DNA from 3 places in the Arthrobacter sp. TmtSoilC79 genome. Region 1 is predicted to be linked to each of the others. Evidence: riboswitches for the same ligand, from Rfam matches in the RefSeq annotation. Region 1 holds a riboswitch; each other region holds the start of a gene.
The links. A riboswitch is a leader RNA that binds a small molecule or an ion and turns the genes downstream of it on or off. The one in region 1 is predicted to bind thiamine pyrophosphate.
Positions count from the first base shown of each region.

Region 1 (10,014 bases):
AGGGTGGGGAAACCAACAGGACTTTTTGCCTTGGGCTTTGACTTGCCGCCGGACTTGGCCTTGTTCCTGGCTGCGGCCGAGCCCGTGGACCTTGCTGCGGTCCGCCCCGTGGGCAGGGCTGCGGCCGAACCCGTGGACACGGCAGGGGCCTTGCCTGCAGCCTTGCCCTCCGGGTCTGTGATTGCCCTGGCCATTATTTCCCTGCAGTTCCTGCCGGGACGTCCTTGAAGACGTCCGGGAAGTTGTCGAGGTAGGTCCAGCGGTTGACGGGCCAGGCTATGACCGTGGCGCGGCCTTCAATGTCCTCGATGTTAATGAACCCGCCGTTGGTCTCCTGGTGGGCACGGGAGTCGGCCGAGTGGTTTCGGTTGTCGCCCATCACCCACACTTTGCCCTCCGGAACAACGATGTCGAAAGGGTTTGGCTGCGGTATCTCGGCCGGATTGATATAGGTCTCCTCCAGCGGGACCCCGTTGACGCTGACGCGCCCCTGGGCGTCGCAGCAGGTTACATGGTCCCCGGGAAGACCGATGACGCGCTTGACCAGGTGCTGATCGGTGTTGTCGGCCGCCAAACCCACGAACTCCAAGGCATCCCCTACCCAGTCCATGGGGCCGGCAGGCTCTTTGGCAACCGGCGTCAGCCAGTTCTGGGAGTCCTTGAACACCACGACGTCGCCGTGTTGCAGTGCGAAGGGCTCAGGAACCAGGAGGTTGATGAAGATGCGGTCGTTGACATCCAGGGTGCTTTCCATGGATTCCGACGGAATGTAGAACGCCCGGAAAAGGAACGTCTTCAGGAGGAAGGACAGCACCAGCGCGATGGCCACCACTGTGACGATCTCCTTGACCCACACAAGTACAGGATTTTTGCGGGGCTTCTCCAGCGCGTGGGCGCCACCGGGGGTGTCGCCTTTGCCGTCGTTGCTGCCGGCTGCGGCAACTGGAGGCTCGGCGTTCGCACTGGAACCGTCATCGGGCAGGCGGGAACCAGCCACTCCGGCGGTACTTGCCGTTCCGTCCGAGGCCCGGGCGTCGTCGTCGTACCGCTCGGGATTCTCTGGAGCTTTGTCCGGCATCTACTGTCCGTTCTTCGATATTTCGGCCTGCGGAGAGCGAGGCATTTCTGCAAATCTATCAAGTGGCCAGATGATCTGGACCGGTCGGCCAATCACTCGTTCCACAGGAACCATACCGCCGCCCGGTGCGCCCAGCAGCCCACGGGAGTCGGCAGAACGTGAGCGGTGGTCACCCATGAGCCAGAGGCGGCCCTGAGGCACCACGACATCGAATTTCTGCTTACTGGCTTCATCCCCGGGATAAACATAGGGTTCCTCAAGCGGCTGGCCATTGACTGTGAGGAGGCCGCCTGAATCGCAGCACTGGACATGGTCTCCTGCAACTCCGATGACCCGCTTGACGTACGTGGTGTCGCTGCCGGTCAACCCGAACCATTGGCTCGCGGCAGAAACGGCGTCAACGAACGGGCCTTGTCCACTGCTCAGCGGAGCGAACGAGCCGCGGCCGTCGAAGACCACGATGTCACCGCGGCGGATGGGTTCGGATGTAAAAGCTGTCCGGGACACCAAAATCCGGTCCCCCGTCCCGAGGAGGGGTTCCATGGATTCGGACGGAATGTAGTAGACGTCAAGCCACAGCGACCGGACCAGTCCACTGATGGCTATGGCCAGGACCAGTGCCAGGAAAACAAAACGCCAGCCCTGTTTCCGGGGCTGGCGTTCTGTTGTGTCCATGACTCGTATCCCTGTTGCGTTGCGGATTGCTCCGGAACTACCGGGCACGAATCCTGGACCCGTTGGTAAGTCGCAGGACTTACTTGGCGAAGTCGCGCTTTTCCTTGATCTTCGCAGCCTTACCGCGCAGTGCGCGCATGTAGTAAAGCTTGGCGCGGCGGACGTCACCCTTGGTGACGACCTCGATCTTGTCGATGATCGGGGAGTGTACCGGGAAGGTACGCTCTACGCCGACACCGAAGGAAACCTTGCGCACGGTGAAGGTTTCGCGAACGCCGTCACCCTGGCGGCCCAGGACGAAGCCCTGGAATACCTGGACACGGGAGTTCTTGCCTTCGATGATGTTGACGTGAACCTTGAGGGTGTCACCCGCGCGGAACTCGGGAACATCGTTACGCAGCGAGGCTGCATCTACGCTATCGAGGATATGCATTAATCCACTCCTGGTGAACGCCACAGGTCATTCACTTTGGGTTACGGCGGACAAGCCCGGGGCACAAAAGGCAACCGGAAATCTCCGCCGAAGTTTCTTAGTGTCCGGCTCCGCCACTGATTGGCGCCGCCGGGTTGTCCGACTGTTGGCTGAACTCCCCCTGTGGCAGGTGTCAGCCCAGTAGACACAAGGGTTAATTCTGCCATATGCGCTGCCGTCGGGCCAACTGCCGGGACTGTTGAACGTTCGACGGCGGCAGCGGACCTCAGTTTGTGGCGTCGCCACCGGGCCGGGGACGCAGGCGGCCCTCGATGACGTCGTACCCAAGCTCAGCGAGGGCGTTGCGGTCAGCGCGGCTCAACGCACCGGCGTCGAACTCTTCCAAAAGGTCCGGGCGGCGCTCTGCGGTCCGCCGGAATTGCTCGTGGCGCCGCCACTGGGCGATCTTTCCGTGGTTGCCGCTGAGCAGGATGGCAGGGACGTCATGGTCACGCCACGCCGAAGGCTTGGTATAGACGGGGTACTCCAACAAGCCATCGGAATGGGACTCCTCAACCAGGGATTCCGGGTTGCCCACCACTCCGGGCAGGAGCCGGCCGATGGCCTCGACCATGGCCAGCACGGCCACTTCACCACCGTTGAGCACGTAGTCGCCCAGGCTGACCGGCCTGACAGTGAAGTGGTCCTGCGCCCAGTCGATGACCCGCTCGTCGATTCCTTCATAGCGCCCGCAGGCGAAGACGAGTTGCTCTTCCTCGGCCAGCTCATAAGCCAGCGCCTGGTTGAACCTCTCCCCCGCCGGCGAGGGAACAATCAAAACCGGCTTGGAGCCTTCACTGGCCCCTGCCACCGATTCAAGGGCCTGGGCCCACGGCTCAGGCTTCATCACCATTCCGGCTCCGCCGCCATAGGGCGTGTCATCCACAGTCCGATGCTTGTCGGTGGTGAAGGCGCGCAAATCATGGACGTTGAGCTCGAGCAGACCGTCCTGGCGGGCCTTCCCTATGAGGGAGAGCTCCAGCGGAGCGAGGTATTCCGGGAAGATGCTGACAACATCAATCCTCATTCAGGATTCATCCCCTGCGCCGTCCGCGGGCTCTCCGGCGTTGTCATCATTGACTTCAAAGAGCCCGTCAGGCGGAGTGATCAGGATGTAGCCGTCCTCAACGTTGACCTCCGGCACGATTTCCTCGACGAAGGGGACCAGTATTTCCTTGCCATCGTCCGTCTTGACCATCAACAGGTCCTGGACCGGCATGGTGTTCAGGGCGGCGACCTTGCCGACTACCTGTGAACCGACCCGTGCATCGAGGCCAACGAGTTCGTGCTCGTACCAGCCTTCGTCGTCGTCTTCATCCTCAAGTTCTTCGGTTTCGATGAAGAGCTTGGCACCACGGATGACTTCGGCCGCGTTGCGGTCCGCAATCTCATCGAAACCCAACAGCAGGATGTCCTTGTTCCACCGGGCACTGCGGATGGTCAAGGGGCCCGCCGAGGCAGGCTCCACGATGAACTCGGTTCCTGGTACGAAGCGCTCGGCCGGTGTGTCGGTAAGTACCTGTACGGTCACCTCGCCGCGGATACCGTGGGGTTTGCCGATCCGTGCCACCTGGAGCTGCATGGGTTCCTCTGAATTCTTGTTGTGCCCGCGCCGCCGGGCAGCCACGGTTGTGAAATGGTGGATAAAGCAATCCGGCCCCTCCACCATATTCGGTGAAGGGGCCGGACTTAAGACAAGCAGTGCTGAGCGCGTTACCGGCGACGGTCGGTGTCGACGACGTCGACCCTGACCTGCTCGCCACCAGCCAAGGCCGCAACCACAGTGCGCAATGCACGTGCGGTCCGTCCTTGGCGGCCGATCACCCGTCCGAGGTCCTCCTGGTGAACACGCACCTCAAGGGATTCCCCGCGGCGGTTGTTCTTGGCACTGACCTTGACATCCTCAGGGCTGTCAACGATCCCACGGACCAAGTGCTCGAGCGCTTCTGCCAGCAACTTACTCAGCCTCGGTGGTCTCTGCTTCAGCCTCGGCCGGAGCTTCCGCTTCGTCCTTCTTGGCCTTCTTGGTGATGGCTTCCGGAATGATGACGGAACCCTTCTCCGGTGCTACGAAGGCTTCCTTCGGAGCTTTGGTCTTCAGGGTGCCTTCCTGGCCCGGGAGGCCCTTGAACTTCTGCCAGTCACCGGTGATCTTGAGGATCGCGGCAACCTGCTCGGTCGGCTGGGCGCCAACGGAAAGCCAGTACTGGGCGCGCTCGGAAGCGACCTCGATGTACGACGGCTCTTCGGTGGGGTGGTACTTGCCGATTTCTTCAATGGCACGGCCATCGCGCTTGGCGCGGGCATCCATGACGACAATGCGGTAGTACGGTGCGCGCATCTTACCGAAGCGCTTAAGGCGAATCTTTACGGCCACTTTTGTGGTCACTCCTGTTTCTGAAACGAGGTGAACCCGACGTTCTGCACCCGTGGGGCGGGCCATACTGGACGGTTCGAAGGACAAGATACGAGCACGGAGAGAGGGGCCGCACCGATCGAGTACCTGTCTATTGTGCCAGATGCCCGGAGCAAATACGACTTACGCCCCGCGGGCCGGTGTGTTGTTGCCCACCTGCAGTGCAAGCAAGGGCACGCCCGGACCCGCGCCCGCGGCTATTCGGACCAGACGTAGAGCCCGGAACGCTCCACCTTTTCAACGTCGGTTGCCAAGGCAGCCAACTGCTGGACGTACTGGCGGGACTGGGCGGCGTCGAAAGGCATATCGTCCTGGGCGGCCCAGGCGGCAGCAACGTCGTCGAGGACGTTTGCGTCGCCTTCGCTCTCATAGGTGAGCAGTTCGGCCAGCGCCGTCACCATGGCCTCAGGAACGCCCAGGAGGGCATCGCTGGTGACGTCAACCAGCGCGAGTTCGTAGTCGGCACCGGCTGCGTGGACTGCCTGGCCGGCGAGGTCTCCCAACTGCTCCACTTCGAAGTCGGTAATGCCCTCGATCCTTACGGCAGGGCCGGTGACATCCGCGCCCTTGTCCAGGGCGGCTGCCCTCTTGAGTGCTTCATCGTGGGTGGCTACAAAGATTTCGGCAAAGCCCATGGAAAGTACTCTCATTCCTTCGTGCTGACGGGGCGGCGGCACGCAACCCGAACGGTTCCGCGCCATCACCGTCAAGCCTAGTGCAGCACGCGCGCCGCAGCTTAGCGGACCGCTACCCGCAGCTTGTTCCGCCAAGGATCTTCGAAGCGAAGCTCGGCGCCGGTGTGATGGTTCTGTACCCCGGCGGTTTTGAGTCGATCCGCAAGGGAAGCGATGTCGTCTGCGCCAGGAACCTCTATGAGTACTTCACCGAGGCCGAGCGTGTCCTTCCGGGGTCCGGCGCCACGGCTGTTCCAGACATTCATCGCCATGTGGTGGTGGTAGCCACCGGCGGAGACGAACAGCGCCTGCCCATGCCAACCTGCGGTCTGCTCAAACCCGAGGGTCTCCACGTAGAACTTCCGTGCAGTGCCGACGTCGCCCACCTGCAAGTGGACGTGTCCGATTCCCGCCGCCGCCTGGTGTTGGCCGGTGACTGCAGCTTCGTTGAGGTGCTGTTGCAGGAACCTCTGCGGCGGCAGGGCCACGTTGTCCATCACCACGTTCTTGCCATCCCACTGCCAGGATTCGCGGGGCTTGTCGTAGTAAAGCTCAATGCCGTTGCCCTCGGGATCGGTGAAGTAGAACGCTTCGCTGACCAAGTGGTCGGCGCTGCCGGCAAAGGCGCGGGGCTCATATTCGGCGGCGGTTGCAATCGTTGCCGCCAGGGACGGCTGGTCCTGGAACAGAATGGCCGTGTGGAAAAGACCGGCTTCCCCGCGGCCTGGAATCCGGAGGCCCGACGCCGGCGCAAGGTGCACCACAGGCTTTCCGACGCGCCCGAGGTAGAGCCCGCCGTCCTGCTCGGCCACGATTTCCAGGCCGAGGGCCCGCTGGTAGTAGTCACTCATGACCTTCATGTCACCTACCTTGAGCATCACGGTGCCCATGGTGAGTTCGGCCGGCAGAAGATCCTGGCTCAGTGGTGTGGTCAATGTAAAGCTCCCTGGTTCGCGGCGCCGCTCGTCGACACCTTACATAGACTAAATTACTTGAAGCTTCAATTTATTCCTAACGGACTACAGAACCGCGAAGGACGATGTGCGAGAGGTTGGCTACGGCCTGCAGGTCCTGCCTCGGATCCTCCGAACACAGCACGACGTCGGCACTGGCCCCTTCGCTGATACCGTCCTCTCCCAGCCACGCCCGGGCACGCCACGCTGCAGCGTCCAGCACCGCCTCCGGCGGCAGGCCGGCGTCGTGCAGCTCTTTCATCTCATCGGCGATCCTGCCGTGCTTGATCACGCTGCCGGCGTCTGTGCCCGCGTAAATTTCCACTCCGGACTCAAAGGCTTCAAGCACCCGCTCGCGCCGCCGCTCCCACAGACGGACCATGTGGTCTGCATAGTGGGGAAACTTCGGCGCAGCCTGTGCGGCGATGTCGGGAAACGTGGCGATGTTGACCAGGGTGGGAACGATCGGCACCGACTGCTCCACCAAACGGGGAAGGTGCCGCGGAAGCAGGCCCGTTGCGTGCTCGATGCAATCGATGTTGGCGTCCAACATGTCATCGATCGTGTCCTCGGCAAAGCAGTGGGCCGTCACCCTGGCACCCTCATCGTGGGCGGCGGAGATCGCATCCCTGACTACTCCGGCAGGGAATGAAGCAGCAAGATCTCCCACGCCGCGATCGATCCAGTCCCCTACCAGTTTCACCCAGCCATCGCCGTCGCGGGCTTCCTTCCGAACAGTCTCCACGAGGTCACCGGGATCAATTTCATGACCCAGGCCCCGGAGATAACGCCGGCTACGGGCAATGTGGCGGCCGGCCCGGATAAGGCGGGGCAAGTCCGCACGCTGCTGGACCCAGCGGGTGTCACTGGGTGATCCGGCGTCCCTGATCAGCAGCGTCCCGGCGTCGAGGTCAGCTTGGGCCTGGGCAAGAGTGGCCTGCTCGTCAACGGCGCCGCCCGCGCCCAAACCGATATGGCAGTGGGCGTCAACAAAGCCGGGCAGGACCCAGCCATCCAGGACGCGGTCCGGCGCCTTCGCAGGGCGCACAAAGGTCAAAGTGCCGTCCACGGACCACATTCCGTGGCGTTCCTCGCTGCTTGAGACGAGCACGGGTCCGGAAAATTCGATGGTGGCCATGGGAAAAGCCTAGTCCGCAGCAGCGCCTTCGGAGCTGGGATGCTCATGTGACTGCGGGCCCGTTGGGAGCTGTGGTAGCTTCGTCTACGACCACACGGGAGCCCTTGCAGGGGCTGAGATCGGACTGAGGCAGTCTGCGACCGTTGAACCTGTCCGGGTAATGCCGGCGAAGGAAGTGAGCAGTCCATTGAGCACCACCAGTACACAGCACAGCCCTGCCCAAAACCCGTCCAGCACGGACGATATTCCATCCAGCACCGGAGCAATCACGCCGGAATCCGTGACCCAATCATTGAAATCCCACTCCCTTGCCTACCGTGAGGACCCGGAGAATGGAATCCGGGTTCCCGTGACGGAAATCGCCCTGGAACCCTCTCCCAACGGCGATGCCAACGAGCCGTTCCAGGTGTACCGCACGGCGGGACCGGGCAGCGATCCGGTGATGGGGCTGGAACCATTCCGGGCAGCCTGGATCGAACGCCGAGGCGACACCGAGGCCTATCGCGGACGGCAACGCAACCTGCTCGACGACGGCAGGTCTGCGGTTCGTCGCGGGGAAGCAACAGCGGAATGGAAGGGTGCCAAACCCGAGCCGCGACGCGCCGTCGAGGGTAAAACCGTGACACAGATGCACTATGCCAGGCAGGGAATGGTGACGCCGGAGATGCAGTTCGTCGCGTTGCGGGAGAACTGCGACGTTGAGCTGGTCCGCAGCGAGGTCGCAGCGGGCCGGGCAATCATTCCCAGCAACATCAACCATCCCGAGTCCGAGCCGATGATCATCGGCAAAGCCTTCCTTGTGAAGATCAACGCCAACATCGGCAACTCTGCCGTGACAAGCTCCATTGCCGAGGAAGTGGACAAGCTGCAGTGGGCCACTCAATGGGGCGCCGATACCGTCATGGACCTCTCCACCGGCGATGACATCCACACCACCCGTGAATGGATCATCCGCAACTCCCCTGTTCCGATCGGAACCGTCCCTATTTACCAGGCACTGGAGAAGGTCAATGGCGAAGCCAACAAGCTGACGTGGGAGATCTTCCGTGACACCGTCATAGAACAATGCGAGCAGGGCGTGGACTACATGACCATCCACGCCGGGGTGCTGTTGCGCTACGTCCCGCTGACGGCCAACCGGGTTACGGGGATCGTCTCACGCGGCGGCTCCATCATGGCTGGCTGGTGCCTGGCGCACCATCAGGAAAACTTCCTCTACAGGCATTTTGACGAGCTCTGCGAAATCTTCGCCCGATACGACGTCGCCTTCTCCCTGGGCGACGGCCTGCGCCCGGGCGCAACCGCCGACGCCAACGACGCCGCCCAGTTTGCCGAGCTGGACACCCTGGCCGAACTCACGCAGCGCGCATGGGAGTTCGATGTCCAGGTCATGGTGGAAGGACCGGGACACGTGCCGTTCCACTTGGTCAGGGAGAACGTGGAACGGCAGCAGGAACTGTGCAAAGGTGCCCCGTTCTACACGCTGGGGCCCCTGGTCACCGATGTCGCTCCTGGCTATGACCACATCACCTCGGCCATCGGAGCCACCGAGATCGCCCGATACGGCACCGCCATGCTCTGCTACGTCACTCCCAAGGAACATTTGGGCCTTCCAAACAAGGACGATGTGAAAACGGGAGTCATCACCTACAAGATCGCAGCCCATGCCGCGGACCTCGCGAAGGGACACCCCGGCGCCCATGAGCGCGACGATGCCCTGTCAAAGGCACGGTTCGAGTTCCGTTGGCGCGACCAGTTCGCCCTTTCGCTGGACCCCGTAACGGCTGAAGCCTTCCACGACGAAACGCTGCCGGCAGAACCGGCCAAGACAGCCCATTTCTGCTCCATGTGCGGCCCCAAGTTCTGCTCCATGCGCATCAGCCAGGACATTCGCGACGAATACGGATCGGCCAAGGCCCAGGAAGCGATCGCCGAAATGTACAGCGGGATGCGCGGCAAGAGCGAGGAATTCCTGGCCTCGGGCGGAAAGGTCTATTTGCCGGAACCTCAGGTGCCGGGAAGCAAGGCCACCGTCAAGGCCGGCTCAGGAAGCCTGGATTGACAGGGCTCGTCCGACGTCGGCAACAAAGGAACGGATGATGTGATCTCCGTCCACTGAGTCCTGGGGCCGGTGTCCTCCCGCTGCGACGCGGCGGAGGGCGCCGGTTTCCTGGAGATAACCGGCAATTTCCTCATAAAGAGGCTCCCATCCACCCGTGAGAACCAGGGTGGGAACACCGGGCACAATGTGCAGTGGCGCATCCCACGGCGGAGCCTGGAGCCTGAGCCTGCGGGCCGAACGCCGTGCTTCGGGAGAATCCAATCCCCCGGTTTCGGCAGAGAACGCCCGGCGGTAATACTCACGCTGGTAATCGGCGTCGTTGAGCTGGTCCCGCACATCGAACAGCGGTTCCATGAGGGCACGGTGGGAAGCTGTGGCTGGAAGCTCGGCCGTCAGGGAAAGGCAAGCAGGCTCCACCAAGGCCAGCGAATGCACCAGGTCCGGACGTTCGATCGCAGCCAACATGGCAGAGATGGCACCTTGCTCGTGCGCCACCACATGGCCGCCCCTCGAATCCGCAAGGGCGTTGATGACAATGGCCACGTC
Region 1 covers NZ_AP046051.1:1,936,576-1,946,589, reverse strand. Annotated here, with positions in the region: gene rnhB (ribonuclease HII) at 1-116, opposite strand, end outside; gene lepB (signal peptidase I) at 194-1,078, opposite strand; gene lepB (signal peptidase I) at 1,079-1,753, opposite strand; gene rplS (50S ribosomal protein L19) at 1,833-2,186, opposite strand; gene trmD (tRNA (guanosine(37)-N1)-methyltransferase TrmD) at 2,452-3,252, opposite strand; gene rimM (ribosome maturation factor RimM) at 3,253-3,807, opposite strand; gene AC6JA3_RS08980 (RNA-binding protein) at 3,939-4,181, opposite strand; gene rpsP (30S ribosomal protein S16) at 4,183-4,602, opposite strand; gene AC6JA3_RS08970 (hypothetical protein) at 4,839-5,276, opposite strand; gene AC6JA3_RS08965 (VOC family protein) at 5,378-6,205, opposite strand; gene AC6JA3_RS08960 (amidohydrolase family protein) at 6,327-7,406, opposite strand; TPP riboswitch at 7,491-7,598, shown strand; gene thiC (phosphomethylpyrimidine synthase ThiC) at 7,594-9,468, shown strand; gene AC6JA3_RS08950 (alpha/beta fold hydrolase) at 9,451-10,014, opposite strand, start outside.

Region 2 (10,014 bases), 1.4 Mb from region 1:
CAAGCGGCCACCCTCATGACCGGACCCATGCAGGGTGCGGTGACGGCCGCCGTCGTACTTGTCCTTGCCGGTGCTGTCACCAAATCGGCGCTGGTCCCGTTCCACTTCTGGCTGCCCGGCGCCATGGCCGCCCCCACCCCGGTCAGTGCGTATCTGCACGCCGCGGCGATGGTGAAGGCGGGCATTTACATTGTGGCGCGGCTGGCTCCGGGCTTTTCCGAGTCGGAATTCTGGCTGCCGGTGGTCCTGGGACTCGGGCTGGCCACCATGCTCGTTGGCGGGTACCGCGCCCTCCGACAGACTGACATCAAACTCATCCTTGCCTATGGAACCGTCAGCCAGCTTGGCTTCCTCACCATGGTGGTGGGGCTTGGACGCCCGGATGCGGCACTTGCCGGGCTGGGGCTGCTCCTTGCACACGGCCTGTTCAAAGCAGCGCTTTTCCTGGTGGTGGGCATCATCGACCACCAATCCGGGACGCGCGATATCCGTAAGCTATCCGGCGTCTTCCGCTCGTCGAGGGCTTTGGGAGTTGTGGCCGCAATCGCCGCAGCATCGATGGCCGGCGTTCCACCCTTGGCTGGCTTCGTTGCCAAGGAGTCCGTGTTTGAAGCATTCGTCCATTACGGCACCGGCGAGGATGCTCCTGCATGGGGTGTCTGGATCCTGGTTGGCTTGGTGATCGGATCAATCCTCACGTTCGCCTACAGCGCCCGGTTCATGTGGGGGGCGTTTGCCGTCAAGCCGGGGGTTGAACCAACGCCATTCAAGCCCATTAAGCCTGCGTTCCTGGCGGCTCCGGCGATCTTGAGCCTGCTCACCATCGTCTACGGTGTGTGGCCCGCTGCCGTTGACACTTGGATCCAGCCTTATGCGGCGTTGTTCGCCGACGCCCCGGACGCCGTCGACGCCGGACACTTGGCTTTGTGGCACGGCCTCACCCCTGCGCTGGGGTTGACTGCGGTGACGTTCGCAGCCGGTGCCGCGATGTTCTACGGACGCAACATCGTCTCCCGCGCCCAAAGCCTGGTTCCGGACTGGATTGACGGCGACCGCGCCTACCAGCACACCATCGGAGCCCTGGATGACATCGCGGTCTGGGTCACCGGCCGCACGCAGCGTGGTTCACTGTATTTCTACTTGACGGTCATCCTCACCGTAGCTTTCGCGGTACCACTCGCGGCTTTGATCGCGGCCAACAAGCCACTGCCGGACGGCATCTACTTCATCGATCCAAACTCTCCGCTGCAGATGGTTGCCGGCGCCGGAATCGTGGTGGGCGCCCTGGCTGCTGTCCGCGCCAACAAGCGCTTCCTTGCGGTGCTGATGGTGTCCGTGACGGGCTACGGCATTGCCCTGATGTTTGCCTTGCAGGGCGCCCCGGACCTTGCACTGACACAGATGCTGGTGGAAACGATTGTCCTGGTGGCGTTCGTGCTCGCCATGCGGAGCCTGCCCGCTGAGCTTCGCGACAGGACCGGCGGACGGCTTCGGGTGATCCGCGTGATCATTGGCGCGGCCTTCGGCATCACCATGATTTTCGTGGCGATCTACGCCATGGGCGCCCGCGTGGCCACGCCGATTTCCCTGGACTTCCCCCGCCTGGCCTACGAGGGCGGTGGCGGCTTGAACGTTGTCAACGTGACCTTGGTGGACATCCGCGCCTGGGACACGTTCGGCGAGATTTCGGTGCTCGCCATCGCAGCCACGGGTGTCGCGAGCCTGATCTTCGTCCGCAGCCGCGGCGACCGCATCAAGACCTCCGAGGCGGTGCCGGAAGGCAGCGTGGGGCGCCGCACCGGCGTCGAGCGTGATTCCCGTGACGGTGTCACGCTGGCCTTGGCGAAGAAGTTCACGGACGTCAGCCGTGACGCATGGCTGGTCGCGGGACGCACCTTGGCGCCCGAACGCCGCTCCATCATCTTCGAGGTGGTGACCAGGCTGATTTTCCACTCGATGATCGTCTTCTCCATCTACCTCCTCCTCGCCGGCCACAACCTGCCCGGCGGCGGCTTTGCAGGCGGCCTCACGGCGGGCCTTGCCCTGACCATCAGGTATTTGGCAGGCGGCCGCTTCGAGTTGAGCGAGGCTGCGACAGTCAGTGCCGGCACCCTTTTGGGGACGGGACTTGCGACGGCGGCGGCCTCGGGTCTGGTACCGCTGTTCCTTGGCGGACAGGTGTTCCAGAGCGCGATCATAGAGTTCTGGCTGCCGGTCTTCGGCGACGTCAAGTTCGTCACCTCCACCATCTTCGACATCGGCGTGTACATCGTGGTCGTCGGCTTGGCGCTCGACGTCCTCCGCAGCCTCGGTGCCGAAATCGACGAACACTTTGAGGGCAAGGGGGCGCCCCTTGCTGAGGAAGACGCCGCCGATCTTGCTGAAGAAGCCGCAGAATCCGCCGCGTCCGGGAAAGGTACCGCATGAGCATCAACCTGACCCTGCTGATCGTCATGGGCGTGCTGTATGCCTGCGGCATCTACCTGATCCTGGAGCGGAGCCTGACAAGGGTGCTGTTGGGTTTGATGTTGCTGGCCAACGCCACCAATATCCTGATCCTGACCACCGGCGGCTACGCGGGATTGGCGCCCCTGTTCACCAAGGAAACAGCCCCCGAAGCCTACAGCGATCCCCTCCCGCAAGCGTTGATCCTGACCTCGATCGTCATTTCCTTCGCTGTAACGGCGTTCATGTTGGGCATCATCTACCGTACGTGGGTCCTGGCGCGGCAGGACGAAATCCAGGATGACCTTGAGGACCGCCGCGTGGCCGAGACGCCGAGCTTCGATGCCGAGGACGACGCGATTGTGCCTTTGGAAACTTCGGAATTCGCCGTCACACCTACCACCTCCCACCACACCCACCCCGAAGCCACCGAGACTCCGAGCAAGGCACCCAACCAGGAAGGAGGCAGCGCGTGAACCTCGCAAACCTGTCGCCGCTAGCTGTCCTCCTGCCGATCCTGGGTGCCGCACTCGCGTTCCTGTTGATCCGGCACCACACTGCCCAGCGCGTGGTGAGCATCGGTATCCTCAGTGCCACATTGCTGCTCGAGTGCCTCCTGCTCGTCTCCGTATGGGACGGCGGTACAACCTCAGTCACGTTGGGAGGATGGCTGCCGCCATGGGGCGTGGTGCTGGTGGTGGACCAGTTCTCCTCGCTCATGCTGGTTGTATCCACCGTGGTGAGCCTTGCGGTGTTGATCTACGCCACCGGCCAAGGCATGGCCGACGGCGACCAGGAAGCCCCCGTCTCGATCTTCCACCCGACGTACCTGATCCTGGTGGCCGGAGTCTCCAACGCCTTCCTCACCGGCGATCTCTTCAACCTCTACGTGGGCTTCGAGATCCTCCTGACGGCGAGCTACGTGCTCATGACCCTCGGAGGCACCGGACCCCGCATCCGCGCGGGCGTCACCTACGTGGTGGTCTCAGTGGTCTCCTCCGTGCTGTTCCTCATCGCCATCGCCATGATTTACGGGGCCACCGGAACCATCACCATGGCGGACCTGGCCATCAAACTGGCCGAACTGGACCAGGGGACGCAAAACCTCCTGCACGTCATGCTCCTGGTTGCTTTCGGCATCAAGGCGGCTGTGTTCCCGCTGTCCTTCTGGCTCCCCGATTCCTACCCGACAGCGCCGGCGCCGGTTACCGCAGTGTTTGCCGGATTGTTGACCAAGGTGGGCGTCTACGCCATGGTTCGCACGGAAACGCTACTGTTCCCCGGGGACACACTGAATGTTCCACTCATGGTGGTGGCGTTACTGACCATGGTGGTGGGCATACTCGGCGCCCTTGCCCAAAGCGACATTAAACGTCTGTTGTCGTTCACTTTGGTCAGCCACATCGGATACATGGTGTTTGGCCTGGCCATGAGTTCCGTAGCCGGGCTGGGCGCCGCGGTCTTCTATGTGGCGCACCACATTACGGTGCAGACCAGCCTGTTCCTGGTCACAGGCCTCATAGAACGCCGGGGCGGCAGTTCCTCCATCGACCGGCTGGGTGGCCTGGCCAAACTCTCCCCGTTGCTTGCGCTGCTCTTCTTCATCCCGGCCATGAACCTCGCAGGCATCCCGCCGTTCTCAGGCTTCCTGGGAAAACTGGGCCTCCTGCAGGCCGGGGTGGAGCTGGGAACACCACTGGCCATCACGCTGGTGGTTGGCGGCGTTGTCACCAGCCTCCTGACGTTGCTGGCAATCGCGCGTGTATGGAACAGGGCCTTCTGGCGCAAGCCCGAAGACGCCGAGTACCCGGACCCTGCGCTTCAGGCGCCGGGGAACGTGGGCGTCCTGCCGCGAACCATGGTGGGGTCGACGGCGGGATTGGTAGTTTTCGGTGTGGCGCTGACCGTCTTTGCTGGTCCGCTGTTCAAGGTTGCAGACGGCTCAGCTGGGATCATGCTGGACCGTTCGGCCTACATCCACTCGGTCCTGGGTGACTCGGTCGAGGTGCCCCCGCTAGCCCAGCCCGAGGAACCGCAGCCGGGTGGTGCCAAATGAGCCGTAAGCCCATTTCCTTCCGTACCGAACTCCCACTGCTCATCTGGTTGGTGATCGTCTGGGGTGCGCTGTGGCGGGATTTCAGCCCAGGCAACCTGCTGTTCGGTGCATTGATCGCGGTCTTGGTGGCCAAACTGTTCTACCTTCCACCAGTGGAACTGAGCGGCAGGTTCAACATCCTGCGCGCCATTCCCTTTGCGCTGATGTTCCTCGCCAAAGTGGTGGCAGCGAGCTTCCTGGTGTTGTTCCTGGCAGTAGTCAAGGGACCCAAGGTGCGCAGCGCCGTCGTCGCTGTTCCCCTGCGAAGCCACTCGGACCTGATGGTGACCGCCACCGGGCACGTCATCTCGCTGATCCCGGGCTCGCTGGTGGTGGAAGTGGACCGGTCGACGTCCACCCTTTACCTGCACGCGCTGAACATTTACGAAGAAGCGGACATTGACAAGATCCGCCAGGAAGTCCAGACCATCGAGGCACGACTGATCCGGATCATGGGTACGGCCGAGGAAGTGCAAGCGCTCAACGCCGAAGTACGTCCGGGAACCGAAGGGGCAACACGATGAAGGAAATCATCCTCGTGGTGACGGCAGTGATCCTCAGCCTGGCTGCCGCAGGTGCGATTGTGCGCATCGCTATTGGCCCGTCCCTGTTGGACCGCGTGCTGGCATCGGACGTTTTGCTGGCCATTCTGGGTGCTGCACTGGCGATCGACATGGCGTTGAACAGGCACCTCAACAACTTGATGCTGCTGGTAGCCCTAGCCGTGATCGGCTTCATCGGATCGGTGACCGTTGCGCGGTTCGTGGCGGAACGGAGGGAACAGAGCAATGAATCCTGACGCTACCGGCGTGGATGCCGTGATCGATGTTGTGACAGCTGTGTTCCTGGTGGTGGGCGCCTTGATGTCCTTGGGCGCCGCAATCGGCTTGCTTCGGTTCCCGGACCTCATGAGCCGCATGCACGCAGCCACCAAACCCCAGGTCCTCGGGTTGTTCCTCATGCTTGCCGCGATCGGCCTGCAAATGCGGACGTGGTGGGTGTGGCCAGTACTGCTGGTGGCTTGGATCTTCCAACTGCTGACCGCACCTGTGTCCGCCCACATGGTGGGCCGCTCCGCCTACCGAACCAAGCACGGCCACCGCGAGATGCTCACCAAAGACGAACTCGAGGCCGTTGTGCAGCGGGCTGCCGCGGGCCAAGAGCCCCGGAACGACCGCTAAAAGCTCCCAGCAAAACGCGGGGACGCTCTGTGCCCACTGGTGTTCATTCCATCAAGTGGAGGCAAAGCGACCCCGCGTTGTTGTCTGTAGTTGAGGGCTAGACGATGTCCTGCGACTTGGCGAAACGTGCAATGGCGCGCTGTGTGCCACGGCTGGCCAGCACCTGGATCAAGGTGCTGACGAAGGCCGAGATCAGCGCAAAGGTCAGCGCTGAACGCAAGGACGTTTCCATGTCGTCGTTGCCCAGGGGTGGTTTGTTGCCTGTGGCCTTTTCCCACCCTTTGTTGACGAGTTTGGTGCCGACGAAGCCTGCTCCGAGGCTCACTCCGGTACCCAGCAGCTTGAAGAAGAGGTTCATGGCTCCAGCCTAGTCGTCCGTGGCCGAGCCAAGTGTCAGCGGCGGCTTTCCCGCTCTTTCAAGAACGCTGCCAACGACCCCACTGGGGCCAACACCGGAACGACGGCGTGTTCTGCTGACCACACAGCGTCCACGGTTTCAAAGCCGGCGATTTCCTTGAGCAGGTAATAAGTAGGCGGCATCAGCTTCAGTGTCCCGGCCGCTTCCGCGTCCAGGATTCCGGCGACCGGCATCCACAAAGATTGCCAGGCCTCGGTGGTTTGATGCTGGGGCGCGGCCCCTGGATGTGGTTTGGCGACGTAGAAGTAAGTGTCGAAGCGCTTGGGCATGTCCGTGGGAGTAATCCAGTTGGCCCAGGGGCGGAGGTCTTCGGGACTGATCGTGAGGCCGGACTCCTCCTGGACCTCCCGGATTGCGGCGGTCAGGACCGTGCCGGCATTGGTTTCGGCCTGCGCGGAACCGGTGTGGAGGCCGGCGTCGGTGCCGGCGCCGCGACTGGGGCTTGGGCTGAGGCGTGATTCAGGGCCGGGGCCGGGGCCTGAGCCGGTTCCGATGGAGCTGGAGCGCCAAGCGGCGGCGTGGCGTTGAAGCAGTTCCGCCGGGTAATCCCACCCTGACTCGTCCGCAACATCCACCCGGCCTCCCGGGAAGACCACCATACCGGCGGCAAAGTCCATGGTGCTGACCCTGTGCTGGACAAAGGCTTCGAGCCCACCTGGGGCATCGCGAAGAAGGATGACACTGGCAGCAAGCCGGGGTTCCGACGGGGTGTCCTCGCCGGCAGGGTGATTCTGAGTGGGTAGGTCCGTCATGAAATGTGCCCCTTTGCCGCGGTGGATTCTGCTGGTTCATTCTCTCAGGTCCCGTTGTGGGGCCTGTTGTGCGGGGTTTGGGGTGGGTGATGGGTGTGGAGTGGGCCTTGCAACGTGGGTGGGTTTGTTGTGGGGCCTGTTGTGCGGGGTTTGGTGCTGGGGATGGGTGTGGAGTGGGCCTGGCAACGCGGGTGGGTTTGTTGTGGGGCCTGTTGTGCAGGGTTTGGCGCTGCGGATCGGTGTGGAGCGGGCCTCGCAACGCGGGTGGGTTTGTTGTGGGGCCTGTTGTGCGGGGTTTGGCGCTGGGGATGGGTGTGGAGCGGGCCTTGCAACGTTGGTGGGGTTGGTTGTGGGGCCTGTTGTGCAGGGTTTGGGGTGGGGTATGGGTGTAGAGCGGGCCTGGCAATGTTGGTGGGGTTTGTTGTGGGGCCTGTTGTGCAGGGTTTGGGGTGGGGGATGGTTGTGGAGCGGGCCTGGCAACGTGGGTGGGTTTGTTGTGGGGCCTGTTGTGCGGGGTTTGGTGCCGCGGATCGGTGTAGAGCGGGCCTCGCAACGTGGGTGGGGTTTGTTGTGGGGCCTGGTGTGCAGGGTTTGGCGCTGCGGATCGGTGTAGAGCGGGCCTCGCAACGCACACGCCCGCGCCCCCGCACACGCCCGCGCCAACCCGCCCGCGCCCCCGCACACAGCCCCGCCCCCCCGGCCCAGCCAGCCAGCCCGATTGTGACCGCATGCCGGCAACACATCAGCGCCAGCAAACCCCACAGGTGTAAACTGAACCCGCCCATCAGGGCAGATTTGATAACGACAGGGGAGCGCCGCCGTCGGAGCCTGCAGAGATGCGGGAGACGCGAGGGCGCTGAGAGTGCGGACAGCCGCAGACCCTCGAACCTGATCCGGTTAGTACCGGCGCAAGGGAGTCGAGCTTCTCAGAGTGTCCGGATCCAGGCGGCGCAGGCCGGTTGTAAATCCGGGGAGCACTTTCCCCTCCTGTAACCTCAGGAGGCAGAAAATGACCACGGTAAACGTGAAGAAGACCAGTGATAACTGGCGTGTTGTAGACATTGTTGTGGCGGCTTTGATCGCCATCGCGGGCGGCGTGATTTTCTGGGCATGGTCCCAGGGCGCTGCACTGGTATCCATCCCCCTGAACGCAACGTACCCGCCGCTCACCGGCCTGATCGCCGGCGGTTGGATGATCCCCGCAGTGCTCGGCATGCTGATCATCCGCAAGCCTGGCGCCGCGTTGTTCTGCGAGGCCATCGCTGCCACAGGCGAACTCATCATGGGTTCGCAGTACGGCACCACGGTGTTGATCTCCGGCATCCTGCAGGGCCTGGGCGCCGAGCTCATCTTCGCGGCCTTCCGCTACAAGAAGTTCAACCTGCCTACGTCCCTCCTCGCAGGTGCCGGAGCGGGCCTTTTCTGCGGCCTGAACGACTCCTTCCTCCCGTGGGGCTGGAACATCGCCTACGAAGCCATCGACAAGCTCACCTACATCACGTTCACCACGATCTCCGGCGCTGTGATCGCCGGCGGACTCTCCTGGGTGGCCACGCGCGGCCTCGCCAAGACCGGCGTGCTGAGTTCGTTCGCCTCCCGCAAGGCCGCTTCGGAGCCAGTTTTCAACTGATGTCCGCCACCAACAGCGGTGCGGTGAGGCCGGCCGCCATCTCCGCCGAGGGCTGGGGCTGGCGGCATGCCGGCCGGGCCGCCCCCGCCATTGAGGGCCTGGATCTTCGGATTGAGCCGGGGGAGCGGGTCCTGTTGCTGGGGCCCTCGGGCGCCGGTAAATCGACGCTCCTGCATGCCCTTGCTGGGGTCCTGGGCGACGAGGAAGACGACTCGGATGAAACCGGCTCGCTGCTGATCGACGGCGTTGCGCCCCGCGGGCAGCGTGGCCGCGCCGGATTGATGCAGCAGGACCCGGAAACGCAGGTGGTCCTCTCCCGCGTGGGCGATGACGTGGCCTTCGGCGCAGAAAACCTTGCCGTTCCGCGCGAGGAGATCTGGTCCCGTGTCCATGAAGCGCTCGACGACGTGGGGTTGCGAACCGCTGCCGGCGGCGGTTTGGCGTTGGACCACCCGACGGCGGCACTCTCCGGTGGCCAGAAGCAGCGCCTTGCGCTGGCAGGCATTTTGGCGATGCGGCCCGGTTTGATCCTTTTGGACGAGCCCACGGCCAACCTGGACCCGGCAGGGGTGCTGGAGGTCCGCGACGCGGTCAAGCGCTGCCTGGACAAGACCGGAGCCACCATGGTGGTGGTGGAACACCGCGTGTCCGTGTGGAAGGACCTGGTGGACCGCATCGTGGTCCTGGCACCAGGGTCGGCCGGAGCTGCGGCGGCAATCCGTGGCTCAGCGTCCGGCACATCAACTGCAACAGCAACCGGCGCAGCCACAGCCGGGGTCCTCCTGGACGGACCCCCGGATCAGGTCCTGTCCGAGGCCCGCACCATGCTGATGGCGGCCGGCGTATGGGTGCCGGGGTACGTTCCGGCAACCCGGACGCGGCACAACCAGCCCGAAACCGCACAACTGCTCCTGGCAGCGCAGGACCTTTCAGTTTCCAGGGAAAAAGCCCGGCGCAAGGGTTTCAGGACCATCCCGCCTGTGCCGGTGCAGACGAGGATCACCGCACAGGTCCGGGCTGGCCAGGCGTTGACCATCACCGGCCCGAACGGGGCCGGCAAGTCCACGTTCGCTCTCACGTTGGCCGGCCTTTTGGCGCCGGTGGACGGCACGGTGAGTGCCGCCGTCGAGCTTTCCGAGGGAGCTGGAATTGATCCGTTCAAGTGGAAAGCGGACCAGCTGATTTCACGGATCGGAACGGTGTTCCAGGAACCGGAGCACCAGTTTGTCACGGGCAAGGTCCTGGACGAGCTCATGTTTGGTCCAAGGCATCTGGGCCACGGTGAGGAACGCGTGGATGAGTTGCTGGAGCGGTTGCGTCTCACCCATCTCGTGGACGCCAACCCGTACACACTGTCCGGGGGCGAGAAGCGACGGCTTTCGGTGGCCACGGTGCTGGCCGCGCATCCCAAAGTCCTGGTGCTCGACGAGCCCACCTTTGGCCAGGACGCCAATACATGGGCCGAGCTGGCCTCGTTCCTTTCTGAGCTGCTG
Region 2 covers NZ_AP046051.1:547,511-557,524, forward strand. Annotated here, with positions in the region: gene AC6JA3_RS02640 (Na+/H+ antiporter subunit A) at 1-2,427, shown strand, start outside; gene AC6JA3_RS02645 (Na(+)/H(+) antiporter subunit C) at 2,424-2,921, shown strand; gene AC6JA3_RS02650 (Na+/H+ antiporter subunit D) at 2,918-4,501, shown strand; gene AC6JA3_RS02655 (Na+/H+ antiporter subunit E) at 4,498-5,064, shown strand; gene AC6JA3_RS02660 (MrpF/PhaF family protein) at 5,061-5,339, shown strand; gene mnhG (monovalent cation/H(+) antiporter subunit G) at 5,329-5,721, shown strand; gene AC6JA3_RS02670 (DUF4235 domain-containing protein) at 5,819-6,079, opposite strand; gene AC6JA3_RS02675 (NUDIX hydrolase) at 6,115-6,891, opposite strand; TPP riboswitch at 7,688-7,824, shown strand; gene AC6JA3_RS02680 (ECF transporter S component) at 7,901-8,521, shown strand; gene AC6JA3_RS02685 (ABC transporter ATP-binding protein) at 8,521-10,014, shown strand, end outside.
Region 2: linked by a shared signal. The riboswitch ahead of AC6JA3_RS02680 (ECF transporter S component) and the one ahead of thiC (phosphomethylpyrimidine synthase ThiC) in region 1 are both predicted to bind thiamine pyrophosphate.

Region 3 (10,014 bases), 350 kb from region 1:
CCCCGCCTGGCGCTCTGCCAGCATCCGCGAGAGGTCCTTGGCCGAAACAGTATGGTCCTGGTCGGTTGCCGCCGGTGGCGTCACACCGCAAAAGGCCTCGTAGTCAGTCAGTTCCGTGATGGGTTCGGCTTCCGGGTCCTTGGAGACCTTAATTTCGCGCCAGCTGCCGCCCAGCGCGTCAAAAAGGGCCACCCGGCCCAGCAATGAACGCCCGACGCCGGTGATCAGCTTCACGGCTTCGGTCACCATCAGCGACCCTACCGCTGCGCACAACATCCCGAAGACTCCGCCCTCGCCGCAGGACGGTACCGACCCGGCAGGAGGAGCTTCAGGATAGAGGTCCCTGTACGTCGGACCATGCTCGGCCCAAAAGACGCTGACCTGGCCGTCGAACCGGAAGATGGACCCCCAGACGTAAGGCTTCCCGAGGATGGCCGCGGCGTCGTTGACGAGGTACCGGGTGGCAAAGTTGTCTGCGCCGTCCAGGATGAGGTCGTACTGGGCAAACAGCTCCAGGGCGTTGGATGAGTCCAGCCGGATGTTATGCAGGACCACGTTGACCAGGGGGTTGAGCCCGGCGATTGCGTCACGGGCGGATTCGATTTTGGGGATTCCCACGTCCTTGACGCCGTGAATGACCTGGCGCTGCAAATTGGTGAGATCCACCACGTCGTCGTCCACGATTCCGAGGGTGCCAACGCCTGCCGCCGCCAGATACAGCAGCGCCGGAGAACCCAATCCGCCGGCGCCTATGACCAGGACCTTCGCATTCTTGAGCCTGCGTTGGCCCAGGGCGCCGATTTCGGGAATGATGAGATGCCGGGAGTATCGCTCCACCTCGGCCGGCGTGAGTTCGGCGGCAGGTTCAACCAAGGGCGGCAGGACAGCGGGCGCAGCAGGGCGGGCAGCAACAATTGAGGCCATACCCCAATGTATGCCCGCCGATGCCGCCCGGTCATATTACCCACCGGTAGAGTGGTCATAACTGCAAAGGAAAGGCGGCAGACTGTGGCTGACGGCACAAGGGCACACGACGGGGTACCGGCCAAGCAGGAACGGGCTGTTTCAACCCGTTCACCAAGATTGCCGCGCGACGAGCGCCGCGCACAGTTGTTGAATGCCGCACTTGAAGTCTTTGTCTCCAACGGTTTCCACGGTGCGGCCATGGACGAAATCGCTGAAGCCGCCCACGTCAGCAAGCCGGTGCTTTACCAGCACTTTCCGTCCAAGCGCGAGCTCTATATGGCCCTTTTGGACAGCCACCTGGCCACGCTGACAGAGCTGATGCTCAGCGCCTTGAACTCCACTTCGGACAACAAAGAGCGCGTGAAGGCCGTCATGCGCGCCTATTACCGGTTCATCGCCGATGACGACCAGGCCCACCGGCTGGTCTTCGAGTCGGACCTCATCAACGATCCCGACGTCAGTTCCCGCTTGGAGACTTTCAACAAGACGTTCGCTGATGCAGTGGCCCACGTCATTGCCGAGGACACCAAGCTGCCTCCTTTGGAGGCCCAGCTCCTGGGCCGCGGCCTGGCCGGAATGGCGCAGGTCAGCGCCCGCTACTGGCTTGAAACAGACGGAAACCTTGACCTCGATGTGGCCAGTGATCTGATCTATCGTTTAGCTTGGCGCGGAATCAGTCGATTCCCCAAAGAGTCCTAGGCTACAAATAGAGGACAGACTTACAACTTGATTGGCTTGGAGGCCTTGCTGTGGAAGTAAAGATCGGCATTCAGAACGTTGGCCGTGAAATCGTGCTCGAATCCGCTTTGGATGCAGACGCCGTGGCCAAGATCGTGGCAGAGGCCGTGTCCAAGGGCTCGGAACTGCGCCTGACCGACGAAAAGGGCCGCCAGATCATTGTTCCCGGCAGCGTCCTTGGCTATGTGGAGATCGGCGCCGAGGAAGTCCGCCGCGTCGGTTTCGGCGCCCTCTAGGGCACCGGCCCAAACCAACGCAGTCCGCTAAGGAGTCTTCATGCTTTCACTCGTCGTTGTGGTCCTGGCCACCGTTGCCACCGGATTCATCGTGTGGGCCAACGACAAAAGGCACGGCAAATACGGTGTCGCTCTGCCCGCCGGAGTTTCGGCGACTGTGGGCACCTTGAGCTGGATTGCGTTCATCAGCGCCGGACTGGGCTATCAGCCCGGGGCCACCTGGATTCCGTGGGTGCTGCCCATCGTTCTGGGAACAGCCGCAGCTGCAGGCGTTGTGGTCTACCTGGGCCGGGTCCGCACGCAGCACGATACCGCTGCCCTGACCAAGGCGCTCAGGCTCTAGCAGCCGCAAGAACAAACAACAGTGACCGACGCCCTGGGGCGCCGGTCACTGTTGTTTAACCGGTCACTGTTGCTTAACCGGTCACTGTTAGAGGAACTCCGCCCGGCCCTCCATGGCCGAGGACGCCAAAGCGTGCTCACGCCGGGGAATCCTGCCCGCCAGCCTGGCCAGCCGGCCCGCGATCACAGCATGTTTGAAGGCCTCGCCCATCTGCACCGGGTTCTGCGCCCGGGTGACCGCGGTGGCCAGCAGCACGGCGTCGCACCCCAGCTCCATGGCAAGGGCAGCATCGGAGGCCGTCCCAATTCCTGCGTCGAGCACCACTGGGACCGAGGCCCGGGAGACGATGAGTTCAATGTTGTGCGGGTTCAGGATGCCCAGTCCGGTTCCGATGGGCGAGCCCAGGGGCATCACAGCGGCAGCTCCCAGATTTTCGAGGCGCAAGGCCAGGACGGGGTCGTCGTTGGTGTAGGCGAAGACTTTGAATCCCCGGTTGACCAGTTGTTCCGTTGCCTCGACCAGTTCCACGGCATCGGGGAGAAGCGTGTGCTCGTCAGCGATGACCTCCAGCTTCACCCAGTCAGTCTCCAGCGCCTCACGCGCCAATTCAGCAGTCATCACCGCGTCTTTGGCCGTGAAGCAGCCGGCGGTGTTGGGCAGGACACGGATCCCGTGGTCCACCAGGAGCTGGAAGAGCGATCCCGTTTCCGCCGGGGAGTAGCGGCGCATGGCCACGGTGGTGAGCTCGGTTCCGGATGCGAGCAGCGCGGCACCAAGGCCGTCCAGGCTCGGGGCACCCCCGGTACCCATGATCAGGCGGGAGCCGAACCCGACGCCGTCGATCACCAGGGCGTCGGTACGGACCTCAGTATTTGTCGTAGTCATGGTTCAGCCTCCTTGGACTGCTGTTACAAGTTCGAGTTCGTCTCCGTCGGCGAGCGCCGTCGCGGCCCATTGACTGCGCGGTACCACCTCGGAATTGCGGGCGACGGCGATACCCAGCTTGCCGCCGTCGGCCGCCTGTCCGCTGTGGTCCAGGGCGCGGCCGGTGACAGCGGTGACCAAGGTGCTGACGGACGCGTCCTCCGGCACGGCGTGATCGGAACCGTTGAGTTTGATGTTCATGCTGCTTCCTTGTTCTCGGGATTGAGGCAACGCAGTGTCACTTATGGCCCACTGCGGAGGCTTCAAAGGGCCACAAGTGACCCCGGGTTGCACTGAAACGGTCGGGGCGGAAGGGGTCCCACCTGGGGTCTGATGAACCGTTGAACAACCCGCCCACGATTTTTGCGGCTACCGGTGTCAGGAGGACACCGTGCCGGAAGAAGCCCGTAGCGACCACCAGACCTTCAACGTCCCCGGTGGGGCCGGCCGCGCGACCCAGCAACGGGGCGTTGTCCGGCGTTCCGGGGCGGGCCCGGGCTGTTGCTTCGAGCAGTTCGAGTTCGGCCACTGCGGGAACCAGCACCTGGGCGTCCCGCAGCAACTGGTAGACGCCACCTGCGGAGACGGCATTGGAGGATGCTGAGAGCCCGTCCTCCCGCTGGGTAGCACCGATGACCACGGTGCCGTCGTCGCGGGGCACGATGTAAACGGGTACTCCGCGGACCATCCCCCGGACAGTGGAACTGAGCAGGGGGCGCAGGTGTCCGGGCACCCGGAGCCTGAGGATGTCGCCGTATACCGGCCGCACAGGGAGGGTCAGCCCGTCCGGAAGGCCCTCAAGCTCAGATGACCCCAGTCCGTTGGCCACTACGGTTTCTTTGGCCAGGACTGTGGCCCCGGACTCAAGTTCGGCTCCCGTGACACGACCGGATTGCCAGAGCAATCGTGTCGCCTTGGCCGCAACGGCAAACCCGTTCCCGGCGCCCTGGACCCAGGTGGAGTCGCCGGCTGCGTGGTCTGCCAACCCTGCGATGAGGCATGAGGCCAGCTTTCGGGGATCCACCTGGTGATCTGCGGGAATGTCGAAGGCACAGGAAATTTGCGGGCTCAGGAGTGGCTCGCGTTCGCGGGCCTCACGCAAGGTCAGGGGCTCAACCCCAAGACCGGCAGCAAGCTGGACCGTACGCAGATCTGCCAGCGCCTTCCGGTCCGCGGCATCGGCACCTACGGCCAGCGTCGGCGTCGTGCGGTATCCGGTGTCCCGTCCTCCGTGACCCAGGCTTGCGGCAAAGGAGGGCCACAGGCGGGACGATTCGAGCATCAGGTCCAGAAGGTCTTCCTCCTGGTAGTGCAACTCGCTTACCGGTGCCAACATTCCAGCGGCAGCATACGTGGCTCCCGTAGCGGGCGCGGGATCGATGACCACCACTGAGCGGCCCAGCCGGCGTGCTTGGTGGGCAATGCCGAGTCCGATCACGCCTGCGCCGATGACGGCCACGTCTGCCTGGAGTTGGGGATGGCCGGAATCTGCCATTCGTTTCCTTCCCTACGCCGGTACTAGCCGGATCAGGTCAAGCGGTCGGCGCTGAAGCCCTCTCAGCCGGACGGTCATATAACGAACGTCGCGGCTCCCGCAGTACGTGCCCAGTTTAGAGGAACTACGCTGGTTTCCATGACCCCGACTGACGCCCTCGCCACCGCCCGCCTGTACCTGTGCACTGATGCCCGGAGACGGCAAGGCGATTTTGAAGACTTTGTGGACGCCGCTTTTGCCGGTGGGGTGGACATCATCCAGCTGCGCGACAAAACCCTGGAAGCTGCCGAAGAGTTGGAGCTCCTTGCCGTCCTGCGCGGAGTTGCCGAACGCCACGGACGGCTCTGGGCCGTCAACGACCGTGCCGATGTTGCCAGTGTTTCCGGGGCTCCCGTGTTCCATATCGGGCAAAAGGACCTGCCGTTGGGAGTGGCCAGGACATTGCTGCCGCAGCCGGTCACGATCGGCCTGTCCACCCACTCTCCCGAGCAAGTGAACGCGGCAATCGCAGCCTCGCCGGGCCAGGGTGGCCTGGACTATTTCTGTGTTGGTCCCCTCTGGGCAACACCTACCAAACCGGGCCGCGCAGCTGTGGGATTGGACTTGGTCACATATGCCGCAGAAGCAGGCAAACGGGCCGGGGAGACCACAGGCGGCGCCGTGAACCTGCCCTGGTTTGCCATCGGAGGGATTGATCTCAGCAACGTCGAACAGGTAGTGGCTGCCGGAGCCACCAGGATCGTTGTGGTCCGCGCCATCACCGAAGCGACGGATCCGACGACGGCCGCGAAGTCGCTGCTGGAGGCCTTGGACGCCGCCTGAGCCGGCCATTGCGCGGCGGGTAGTCCCGGAAGGCTGTCCACAAGCCCCTTGGCGAAGATTTGCTGCCGGCCGCGGTGGTCCTACTAGGCTGAGTCGAAGTGAGTTGACTGTCCAGCCTGCCCGCAGGCCACGTGTCCTCCCCTCGCACCCACTCCCCCGAAGGATGATCCATGAGCAATCCGAGCTACCCTCCCACGCCAGGGAACGGGAATGCTGCCCCGCCAGTTCCGCCCGCACCCGGTGCTTACGGCAACCAATACCAGGGCCAATACCAGGGCGGGCCGCAATCCACTTATCAGCCTGATCCGGCCTCCAACCCTTACGGTGTTCCCGGCACGGGTGCTCCGGCAAAGTCCTTCATGGTCACCTGGATCCTGTCCTTGCTTCTGGGTGGCCTCGGTGTTGACCGTTTCTACCTGGGCAAGATCGGCACCGGCATTGCCAAGCTGCTCACGGCGGGTGGGCTCGGCATCTGGTCCATCGTGGACCTCATCATCACACTGACCGGCAACGCACGGGATAAGGAAGGCCGCCCGCTGCAGGGCTATCCGGAAAATAAGAAGAAGGCGTGGATCATCACGCTCGTCGTCTGGTTCGCCGGCCTGATTCTTGGAATCCTGTCCACAGTGTTGTCCCTGACCTTGGTGGCTGCCGCCGTCCAAGGACAGTCCACGCCCCTCCCCGCCGTCCCATCGGCCTCGCAAGAGGCACCGGTCCCGTCCCAAGGCGCTGCCACTGCCGGAAATTCCTTTGACATCACCGTCTCCAAGGGCAACGACGTCAAAGTCACAGTCCTTGACTCCGGATACACCACCGAGATTCCCGAAATGGCTTTTATGAAGCCTCTCAATGGAGGGTTCCTCCTGGTGGAGGTTTCCTGGGAGACAACCGCCGGATCAAGCTTCGCCACGTTCACCAATTTCGAAGCCTTCGACGCTGATGGCAAGAAGGGCGACCGGATCCTGCTTGGCAGCGAATTGGGTGGCCTGAAGTCCGGTGAGGTCGCCGCCGGAGACATGCAGCAGGGCGTCATTGCCTTCGACATCAAGAACGGCCCCACCACAGTGGTCATCAATAATGACGTTGGCGACAAAGCAGCCAGCTTCACCCTGACCCCGGCAGGCTAACCCCCTACCAGGCCAACAGCCGTGCCAAAAGCCCGTTGCCTCCTCGGAGCAACGGGCTTTTGCGTGCGGCGGCGAAGACTATCCGCTGGTTTCGGGCTACCCTGATTTTCGTGTCACATCATCGGATAGCGCCCAACGTAGACGACTCCTCGGACCAGCTTGCTGAAGCACTTGCGGCCCTAAGGACGGAGTTGGAACTCCCTTCTGCCTACCCGGCGGAGGCAGTGGCCGAGGCTCAGCAGGCCGTGGAAACCCATGGGTTGCCGGAGCAGGATTTGCGGGACATTCCGTTTGTCACCATCGATCCCGCGACCTCCACTGACCTGGACCAGGCCTTGTTCATCGATCGCGCCGGAGAGGGCTACAAGGTCCTCTACGCCATTGCCGACGTGCCATCCTTCGTGGCTCCAGGCGGGGCACTTGATGCCGAGACCCGGCACCGCGGACAGACGTTCTATGCGCCCGACGGCCGCATTCCCCTGCACCCGGAGGTCATCAGCGAAAATGCCGGCAGCCTGCTGGCCGGCCAGGATTGCGGTGCCTTCGTGTGGGACTTCGACCTCAACGCAATGGCCGAAGTCGTCTCCGTTGGCCTGTCCCGGGCTGCGGTCCGCAGCCGGGCCAAACTGAGCTACAAGGGCGCCCAACAGCAAATCGACGACGACACGGCCCCGCCTGTGTTGCAGCTCCTTAAAGAAGTGGGACTGAAACGGGTTGAACTGGAAAGGCAGCGTGGAGGCGCGAGCCTGAACATGCCGGAACAGGAAATCGTGCAGGCAACCGACGGCGGCGGGTACAGGATCGTCGCAGCTCCCTCCTTGCCGGTGGAGGACTGGAACGCCCAGATCTCCTTGATGACCGGCATGGCCGCCGCCCAACTGATGCTCGAAGGAAAAGTGGGCATCCTTCGCACCATGCCCGCCCCGGACGAACGTTCGCTGCAGCACTTCAAGCGGCAAACCACCGCCTTGGGCAAGCCGTGGGACGGCCACGTCACCTACGGCGAGTACTTGCGGACCCTTGATGCGTCCGACCCCCGGCAACTGGCCATCCTGCACTCTGCGGGAATGCTGTTCAGGGGTGCCGGTTACACGCCTTTCGACGGCGAAGTCCCTGACACCGTCATCCAGGCGGCCATTGGAGCTCCCTACGCCCACACAACAGCACCATTGCGGCGCCTTATCGACAGATTCGTCCTGGTGATCTGCGAGGCACTGAGCAACAACAGGGACATTCCAGGTTGGGCCCGTGAAGCCTTGCCCTCCTTGCCCGAGATCATGGCATCCTCGGACCAACTGGCGGGGCGGCTTGAGCGTGCAGCACTGGACACCGTGGAAGCGGCACTGGTAGCAAACCACGTTGGCCAGGAATTCGATGCCGTGGTGATTTCAGGTTCCAAGACCGCCAACGGGAACAACGCCAACGGCAGTAACGGCAACAGAACCAACGGCGGTGACCCCTACGGGACTGTCCAGATCGCAGAACCCGCCGTCACGGCCCGCTGCGACGGCGAACTGGAATCCGGAACCAAGGTTCGCGTGCGCTTGGTCAAGGCCGATATTGCCAGCCGGGAAATCAGGTTCGAACTGATGCCGTAACGCGTTGGGACGGGCGATCCGGGCTTTATGGCTCCCAGAGGATAGACTGGAACTGTAGTAATGGATGCCCGGTCGTTGATTCAGTAGATTTTTTGAATTCAACAAGCCCGCCCCTACGCGATCTTGAGATGTACCAACTGGTCACCAGTGCCAGTACTTAGATAGCCCGCGATCGGCTTCCACTGGATTTGCTTGCGCGCCCGTTCGTGCTCCGGTACGGCTCCGCCGCCCCCGTTGAGCATGCAGCGCCAATGCCCAAATGAATAAGGAAACTCCCTGTGAGTGAATTGCACACCCATGAAGTCCTGACGGACTCCACCGGAACTGAAACCATCGAGCCCGAGGAAACGATCACCTCGGATGAGACGCCCCACGAGATCGAAGAGAAGTCGTTCGCGGACTACAACGTCCGTGCGGACATTGTAGAGTCACTGGCTGACGCAGGGATTACCCACCCCTTCCCCATCCAGGCCATGACCCTGCCGGTGGCCCTGAGCGGCCACGACATCATTGGCCAGGCCAAGACGGGTACCGGCAAGACGCTGGGCTTCGGCATTCCCGCCCTTCAGCGCGTAGTCGGCCGCGACGATGCCGGCTTTGAAAAGCTTGCCGTTCCGGGTGCACCCCAGGCCTTGGTCATCGTGCCCACGCGTGAACTCGCGGTGCAGGTAGCCAACGATCTCCAGACCGCCTCACGCAAGCGCAACGCCCGCATCGCCACGATCTATGGCGGCCGTGCCTACGAGCCCCAGGTCGATGCCCTGCAGAAGGGCGTCGAAATCGTCGTCGGCACCCCTGGCCGGTTGATCGATCTCTACAAGCAGAAGCACCTGAGCTTGAAGAACGTCAAGATGGTCATTCTTGACGAGGCCGACGAAATGCTGGACCTCGGCTTCCTCCCGGACGTAGAGACGCTGATTGCCGGTACTCCCGCCGTCCGGCAGACGCTGCTCTTCTCAGCGACGATGCCCGGCCCGGTCATCGCGATGGCTCGCCGCTACATGACGCAGCCCACCCACATCCGCGCCGCTGATCCCAACGACGAGGGCCTCACCAAACGGGACATCCGCCAGCTCATCTACCGTGCACACAGCATGGACAAGACTGAGGTCGTAGCCCGTATCCTCCAGGCCCGCGGACGCGGCCGGACCATCATCTTCACCAAGACCAAGCGCACCGCTGCCAAAGTTGCCGAGGAACTGGTTGACCGCGGTTTTGCTGCCGCAGCCATCCACGGCGACCTCGGCCAAGGTGCCCGCGAGCAAGCCCTCCGCGCTTTCCGCAACAACAAGGTGGACGTCCTGGTGGCCACAGACGTCGCAGCCCGCGGCATCGATGTCGATGACGTCACGCACGTCATCAACTACCAGTGCGTGGAAGACGAAAAGATCTACCTGCACCGTGTGGGACGTACCGGCCGCGCAGGCAACAAGGGCACCGCAGTGACGTTTGTCGACTGGGATGACATGCCTCGCTGGGGCCTGATCAACAAGGCCCTGGGGCTCAGCGTTCCCGAGCCGGTGGAAACCTACTCCTCCTCGCCGCACCTCTACTCCGACCTGGACATCCCGGAGGGCACCAAGGGCCGTTTGCCGCGCAATAAGCGTGTCCTCGCCGGCGTCGACGCGGAGGTCCTTGAAGACCTCGGCGAGACCGGCAAGAAGAACGCCGGCTCCGGTCGTTCGGGCCGCGACGGCGGTCGTGACGGCAAGCGCGACGGCGGTCGTGACAGCGGCCGTGGACGGCAAGCCAGGAACAACGACCG
Region 3 covers NZ_AP046051.1:1,582,670-1,592,683, reverse strand. Annotated here, with positions in the region: gene moeB (molybdopterin-synthase adenylyltransferase MoeB) at 1-924, opposite strand, end outside; gene AC6JA3_RS07445 (TetR/AcrR family transcriptional regulator) at 931-1,665, shown strand; gene AC6JA3_RS07440 (DUF3107 domain-containing protein) at 1,716-1,940, shown strand; gene AC6JA3_RS07435 (hypothetical protein) at 1,981-2,283, shown strand; gene AC6JA3_RS07430 (thiazole synthase) at 2,371-3,168, opposite strand; gene thiS (sulfur carrier protein ThiS) at 3,172-3,408, opposite strand; gene thiO (glycine oxidase ThiO) at 3,446-4,702, opposite strand; TPP riboswitch at 4,695-4,813, opposite strand; gene thiE (thiamine phosphate synthase) at 4,841-5,524, shown strand; gene AC6JA3_RS07410 (TM2 domain-containing protein) at 5,695-6,651, shown strand; gene AC6JA3_RS07405 (RNB domain-containing ribonuclease) at 6,762-8,249, shown strand; gene AC6JA3_RS07400 (DEAD/DEAH box helicase) at 8,528-10,014, shown strand, end outside.
Region 3: linked by a shared signal. The riboswitch ahead of thiO (glycine oxidase ThiO) and the one ahead of thiC (phosphomethylpyrimidine synthase ThiC) in region 1 are both predicted to bind thiamine pyrophosphate.